DNA from 3 places in the Pedobacter sp. CG_S7 genome. Region 2 is predicted to be linked to each of the others. Evidence: riboswitches for the same ligand, from Rfam matches in the RefSeq annotation. Region 2 holds a riboswitch; each other region holds the start of a gene.
What was found. Region 2 has a riboswitch for S-adenosylmethionine ahead of AAKU52_RS08885 (O-acetylhomoserine aminocarboxypropyltransferase/cysteine synthase family protein). Riboswitches for the same ligand answer to the same signal wherever they lie in the genome.
Positions count from the first base shown of each region.

Region 1: linked by a shared signal. The riboswitch ahead of metH (methionine synthase) and the one ahead of AAKU52_RS08885 (O-acetylhomoserine aminocarboxypropyltransferase/cysteine synthase family protein) in region 2 are both predicted to bind S-adenosylmethionine.
Region 3: linked by a shared signal. The riboswitch ahead of AAKU52_RS13505 (SusC/RagA family TonB-linked outer membrane protein) and the one ahead of AAKU52_RS08885 (O-acetylhomoserine aminocarboxypropyltransferase/cysteine synthase family protein) in region 2 are both predicted to bind S-adenosylmethionine.

Region 1 is NZ_JBEONS010000003.1:182,121-184,446, reverse strand. It holds gene AAKU52_RS03710 (Bax inhibitor-1/YccA family protein) at 1-517, shown strand, start outside; SAM riboswitch class I at 631-741, shown strand; gene metH (methionine synthase) at 852-2,326, shown strand, end outside.
Region 2 is NZ_JBEONS010000013.1:7,447-9,772, forward strand. It holds gene AAKU52_RS08885 (O-acetylhomoserine aminocarboxypropyltransferase/cysteine synthase family protein) at 1-1,137, opposite strand, end outside; SAM riboswitch class I at 1,382-1,494, opposite strand; gene AAKU52_RS08890 (trans-sulfuration enzyme family protein) at 1,631-2,326, opposite strand, start outside.
Region 3 is NZ_JBEONS010000028.1:19,817-22,142, reverse strand. It holds gene AAKU52_RS13505 (SusC/RagA family TonB-linked outer membrane protein) at 1-966, opposite strand, end outside; SAM riboswitch class I at 1,300-1,405, opposite strand; gene AAKU52_RS13500 (zinc-dependent alcohol dehydrogenase family protein) at 1,751-2,326, shown strand, end outside.

The DNA of each region.
Region 1 (2,326 bases), on a different contig from region 2:
TGGACTGGTTCTTTTAATGAGTACAGGTTTAAGTAAACTTTCTTACAATGCCCTGCTTGGGGTATTCATCCTTTATGCTGTCTTAACCGGCGTAAGTTTAAGCTTCATCCTATTAACCTATCAATTAGGATCTGTAGTCGCTTGTTTTGCTGCTGCAGCAGGTATTTTTGGCATCATGGCAGTTTTAGGCTATACCACAAATACAGATTTAAGTAAATTCGGACCAATATTAATGGTTGGCGTAGTTGGCTTGGTAATCGCAAGTATAGTCAATATGTTTATTGGCAGCTCACAATTTGATTACATCATGAGTTTCTTTGGTGTAGCCATCTTCACTGCATTAACAGCTTATGATGTGCAAAAGTTAAAACGCATTGGAGAAGGAATTGAAGAAAATGGTGACCAAATTGCAGCAACAGACAGTAAAAAACTGGCAATCATGGGCGCCCTATCTCTATACCTTGATTTCATCAATATTTTCCTTTTCTTATTAAGAATATTCGGAAGTAGAAAATAACATTATTCAGAATATAATTTGGAAGGCCATGCAATTTTGCGTGGCCTTTGCAATTTTATTAGGTTTCATGATGTTTTCTTTGGAAATCATTTTTCTTTATTGCACTTTTGTAAAGCTTATAGAGAAAGACGGAGGGATTAGACCCTGCGATGTCTTAGCAACCTGTGCTTACAAGGTGCTACATTCTACTGAAACGGCTTAAAATCGTTTCGGAAAGATAAGTTGAATCGACTCCTTACCGGAATCCCGAATAAGCTTTTTTGTATCGTAACCCCCTCTTTAGGTGATGTCAAATCATCCTGTGGGATCACCCTACTCTTAAAAAAGACAAAGCATGAGTATCAAAGAAGAACTGGAAAAACGAATTTTAATTATAGATGGCGCAATGGGTACTATGATACAGCGGCATGTATTAACAGAAGAGGATTTTAGAGGTGAGCGCTTTAAAAATCACCCTTGTGATGTTAAAGGCAATAATGACCTCCTTAACCTCACTCGCCCCGATATCATAAAATCTATTCACCTCGAATATTTAGCCGCAGGAGCAGATATCATTGAAACGAACACCTTCAGTACGCAAAGAATATCCTTAGCTGATTACCAGATGGAAACACTGGATTATGAAATGAGCTTTGCAGGATCAAAAATTGCAAAAGAAGCCGTTACTGAATTTATGGCTGCGCATCCAGACCGTAAATGCTTTGTAGCAGGGGCTGTGGGACCTACCAATAGAACGTTATCCATTTCACCAGACGTAAATGACCCTGGTTATAGGGCCTTAACTTTTGACGAATTGGAAGACGCTTACTTTCAACAGGTTAAAGGACTTGTTGATGGCGGTGCTGATGTGCTGTTAATTGAAACTATCTTCGATACCCTGAATGCTAAAGCAGCAATATTCGCCGTAAAAAAATACGAGCAGGAAATTGGTCGTAAAATTGAGATAATGATCTCCGGCACAATCACTGATGCCTCCGGCAGAACGCTTTCCGGCCAAACAGTAGAAGCCTTTTTAAACTCCATCATTCACGCTAAACCCTTAAGCATAGGCTTCAACTGTGCTTTGGGCGCCAAAGATATGCGACCGCATATCGAAGAACTTGCTGCAAAAGCAAATTGCTATGTGTCGGCCTATCCTAACGCTGGCTTGCCTAATGAATTTGGAGCCTATGATGAAACACCTCATGAAACTGCACACCTCGTGGAAGATTTTATGGAGCATGGTTTTGTGAATATCGTAGGTGGCTGTTGTGGTACTACACCAGATCACATTGCCTGCATTGTTAAAAAAGCAAAAAACCTTAAAGCTAGAAAAATACCAAGCCCGGAGCGTTACCTGCGCTTAAGTGGTTTAGAAGCTGTTACGGTTACCCCAGAAAGTATCTTTGTTAACATCGGCGAAAGGACTAACATCACAGGTTCGCCAAAATTCTCTAAACTTATTCTAAGTGGCGATTTTGAGGCTGCGCTTACCGTTGCCAGGCAACAAGTGGAGGGTGGTGCACAAATTATCGATGTAAACATGGATGAAGGAATGATTGATTCTGAAGCTGCAATGACTAAATTCCTAAACCTTATTGCTTCTGAACCCGACATCTCAAAATTACCCATCATGGTTGATTCATCTAAATGGACGGTAATTGAAGCTGGTTTAAAATGCTTGCAGGGAAAAGGGATTGTAAACTCTATTTCCCTGAAAGAAGGAGAAGAAAAGTTCCTTGAAAGTGCACGTAAGATCATGTCTTATGGTGCTGCTGTAGTCGTTATGGCTTTTGATGAAAAAGGACAGGCTGATAATTTTGAAAGAAG
Region 2 (2,326 bases):
AGCATCGCCCATATTGGCCAGGTGACTTACCAGTTTAAGGTTGTCGACAACACCAGTAACTTCTTCTTTGGTGCCGTTCAGTTCAAAGGATAGCACTGCACCAAAACCGTTTTTCAGGTATTTCTTTGCAAGGGTATGATAAGAGCTACTCTCCAAGCCTGGATAGCTAACAGATCTAACCAGCGGATGGTTTTCTAACCATGTTGCCAGTTCCAGTGTATTTTCTACATGTCGTTGTACCCTTAAGGATAAAGTTTCCAGTCCTTGAATCAACAAGAAAGAGTTGAATGGGGAAAGGGCAGGGCCAAAATCTCTTAAACCCTCTACACGGGCACGGATGGCAAATTGAATATTTCCAAAAGGACCATTGCTGCCAAATACATCGTTGAAAACCAAACCATGATAACCTTCAGAAGGGGTAGAGAAGGCAGGGAATTTTCCATTTCCCCAATTGTAATTACCTCCGTCAACAATGATACCGCCAACGCTGGTTCCATGCCCGCCTATCCATTTTGTAGCAGAAGCTACAACAACATGGGCCCCATGTTCTAAAGGTCTGAATAAATATCCTGCAGCACCAAAAGTATTGTCAACAACTAAGGGAAGATCATATTTATTGGCAATACTTGCTATTTTCTCAAAGTCAGGGATACTGAAAGAGGGGTTACCTACCGTTTCAAGGTAAATAGCTTTGGTTTTTTCATCAATAAGTGGGATGAATTCTTCAGGGTGGTCGACATTTGCAAAACGCGCTTCTATACCCAAGCGTTTAAAAGCCACTTTAAATTGATTGTAGCTGCCACCGTATAAATGAGAGGAAGAAACAAAGTTATCTCCAGCCTCTAAAATATTGTTTAATGCAATGAATTGTGCGGCCTGTCCAGAAGCAACAGCTACTGCAGCAACGCCACCTTCCAGAGCGGCAACCCGTTTTTCAAAAACATCTGTAGTAGGGTTCATGATGCGGGTATAGATATTTCCAAATTCTTTTAAAGCAAAAAGATTGGCCCCATGTGCTGAATTTTTAAATCCATAAGAGGTAGTTTGGTATATTGGAACAGCTCTTGAACCGGTTGTTGGGTCAATTTCTTGTCCTGCATGTAATTGTAGCGTTTCGAATTTATAGGGTGCTGACATTTTATTTTTTTTTATTAAGGTTCTATTGATTGATTTTCTGCTTTTGATGATTATAAAGCGCAAGAGATTAAAGCATAAAAAGGTAGACTTTTTATGGCTAGTATAGGCAACAGCACATACTCATAGTAGGCTGCATACAACAAGGGAAAGAATTTTGGGTTAAAAAACGCTGTAATTGTTCTTTGTTGTGTTTCGATTTTTCGCTTAAGCGGAGCTGGTTTTTGTTAATTTTCATTTTAGTATTAATTTATTTTTCCATTTAACACCTGTTATCTGGTCAGGAATTGGCACCTTCTTCCTGTTGGGAGGGTTGCCAGTGGGTCAGGGAGCCTGTCTCTCGCCACTTCTTAATAAATCAATCTCTGAAAGAGTATTGACTTGATCAACATGTTGTTGTTGTTGTTGATAGTCCAAATGTAGGGAATAAAAATTAATTACAAAATTAAATTCTGAATATTTTAAAATTTATACCCTACAAAATAATTAAATTAGGTTAGAGGTTGGCGAGCGCTTGTTTCATATCAGCAATCAGGTCATCAATATGTTCTAATCCAACCGAAATTCTGAGCAGGTTTTTTGGTGTTTTAGAATCTGGACCTTCCACTGATGCGCGGTGTTCAATTAAACTTTCCACGCCACCTAAACTGGTAGCCTGGGCAAATAGCTGAACTTTATTAACTACTTTCTTAGTTTCCTCATTACCTCCTTTAACTAAAATAGATAACATACCACCATAGTCGCTCATTTGTTTTTTTGCTATTTCATGTTGTGGATGGGAGGGTAAACCAGGGTAATAAACGGCTTCCACCTGCGGGTGGTTTTCTAAATATACGGCTAAAGCCATTCCATTGGCACTATGGCCACGCATGCGATAAGGCAGCGTTTTGATACTTCTTAATAAAAGGAAACAATCGAAAGGGGAGGAAACGGCACCACCTACTTGTTGAATATTTTTAATTTTCTCCCAAAAGGCATCTTTTTTAGCCGTTATTAACGCACCGCCTAATACATCGCTATGTCCACCGATGTATTTTGTAGTAGAATGCATGACCACATCTGCACCCAGTTCAATTGGGTTTTGTAAACATGGCGACGCAAAAGTATTGTCGCAAGCTAACATGATGCTGTGTTTTTTACAGATGGCAGCAATGGCGCTGATATCTGTAATTTTTAATAATGGGTTGGAAGG
Region 3 (2,326 bases), on a different contig from region 2:
CGCTACAAATGGAACGGGTATGCCTTTAGAATAAAACTGTGGAATCAATCTTCCATCAAGTTTGGGGCCCCAACTTTCATCAACACCATCGTTTATACCAGCACCTTTTCCATCAACATAGCTAAACTTACCTTCTGAGCCCTGTCCAAATGCATTTTGATACACTGGAAGGGTAAGCAAACTTTCTAAAACTGCATTAGAGTTGAAGGTAATCCCCAGTCCTTTATTCGACTTACCCGTTTTTGTTTTGATAATAATTACACCAGCCGCCGCTCTTGATCCATATAGTGCTGCTGCATTTGGTCCTTTTAAGACACTCATTGATTCAATATCATTAGGGTTGATATCAGAAATGGTATTGGCAAAATCTCTTGCACCTGCAGAATTGAGTTGCGAATTATCTACCGGAATCCCATCTACCACAAAAAGAGGCTGATTATTTCCAGAGATAGAAGTTTCTCCCCTAATTACTATTCGCGAAGATCCCATATTTCCCTGACTATTGGTAACCCTCACACCTGCAACTTTACCTGCAAGGGCATTCACTAAATTTGTTTCTTTAGCCTCAGCAAGATTATCACCCTTAAGCTCCTGAACTGCGTATCCTAAAGATTTTTTTTGTCTGGAAATACCTAATGCAGTTACCACAACTTCATCTAATGCATTATCGCTGTCTTTAAGTATAACTTCTAAAGAATTAGTGCTGTTATCTACCTCAACTTCTTTTGTAGAAGACCCGATATAGGAAAATACCAAGGTACTTTTACCTGTTAGCGTGATGGAAAAAATGCCTTTCCCATTGGTCATAACTGCTTGTTTTGCGCCTTTAACAAATACCGAAACACCTGGTAAGGTTACGCCATCTGCAGATTTTACAGTACCTGATACCTTAATATTCTGGGCCTGTACTATTTGTGAAAGCAACAGCAAAAAGAGAATTGCCGACAGCTTAATTTTCTTGAACATAATTGGATATATTAATAATTTTAATTAATGCGTTTCCTAAAATCGAGGCATAGCAGTTGCATTTCCCTGCCAGGGACAATTTTAAAAGACTTGAAAAATGATTGTTAATTTGGGCTGAAATGCCCTGATATTTATTACTCCCTAAGTACAGCAACAAATATCGATGCGCATTCGAAGGATTAGACAGGTAAGTAAGTTTTTTTTCATCGTAATTAATTTTAACTTTTAAATAATTTACCTATCAATCAAGTTTCAAGAAGCTGCTGAATAAAGAAGCACCTCCGTAAACCAGAAGTGCTACATATATTTATAAAAATATTTTTGCATTCAACTGACTTAACTTCCCCAAATATTTTTGGGTTGGATTTAGCACCATTTACAATTGTTAATGGTTGCTAAGGTATCAACGGGCCATTCCCTCCACCTTTCTTGATAAGTATTTCAAAATAACTAGCGCAAAGATAGTATAAAAAATATATAGTCTATATAATTTATAGATTTTGTTTCTCTTTGCTTATCACTTCAACTCCTCTTCTTATCTAACATTTATATAAAAAACCATTTTAGTATTGCTGTGTTTAAAGAAGACCACCGCTTTCCTTTATTTTAAAAATCTCAATGACAACATTCTACAAACATAAATCACGCTAAAATAGAATAACACTAATCATTTATTCGATAGCATTTAAAAGGAATAAAGAATATTTCAATTAAAGAAATCTGGTACTATTTCAGACAATTAGCGCTCGAACCACTACATTTTATAATAATTAAACCAATAAATATGAAAAAAATGATGAAAGGCCTTGTCTATGGCGGACCAGGAAAAATTGAATTAAAAGATTTACCACTACCAGCAATTGAAAAACCGACAGATGCGCTGGTGAAAATTCTAAAAACCACTATATGTGGCACTGATTTAGGTATTTTACATGGCAAAACGCCGAGCTGCAAACCCGGAACAACCCTAGGACATGAAGGGGTTGGTGTTATTGAGGAATTAGGGGCAGGTGTTAGAAACTTTAAAAAAGGTGATCATGTTATCATTTCCTGTATCACCTCTGATGGAACATGTGAATACTGCAAAAAACAAATGTTTAGCCACTGTGAGGATGGCGGCTGGATTTTAGGGCATTTGATTAACGGTACCCAGGCAGAATATGTCAGGATTCCTCATGCCGACAATAGTCTGCATTCTATTCCTGCAGGTGCTGATGAGGAAGCATTGGTGATGTTAAGTGACATATTACCTACTGGTCATGAAATTGGCGTTTTAAGCGGACAAGTAAAACCTGGTGACACTATTGCTATTATTGGCGCAGGGCCAATTGGCCTTTCGGTATTACTCACTGCTCAATTC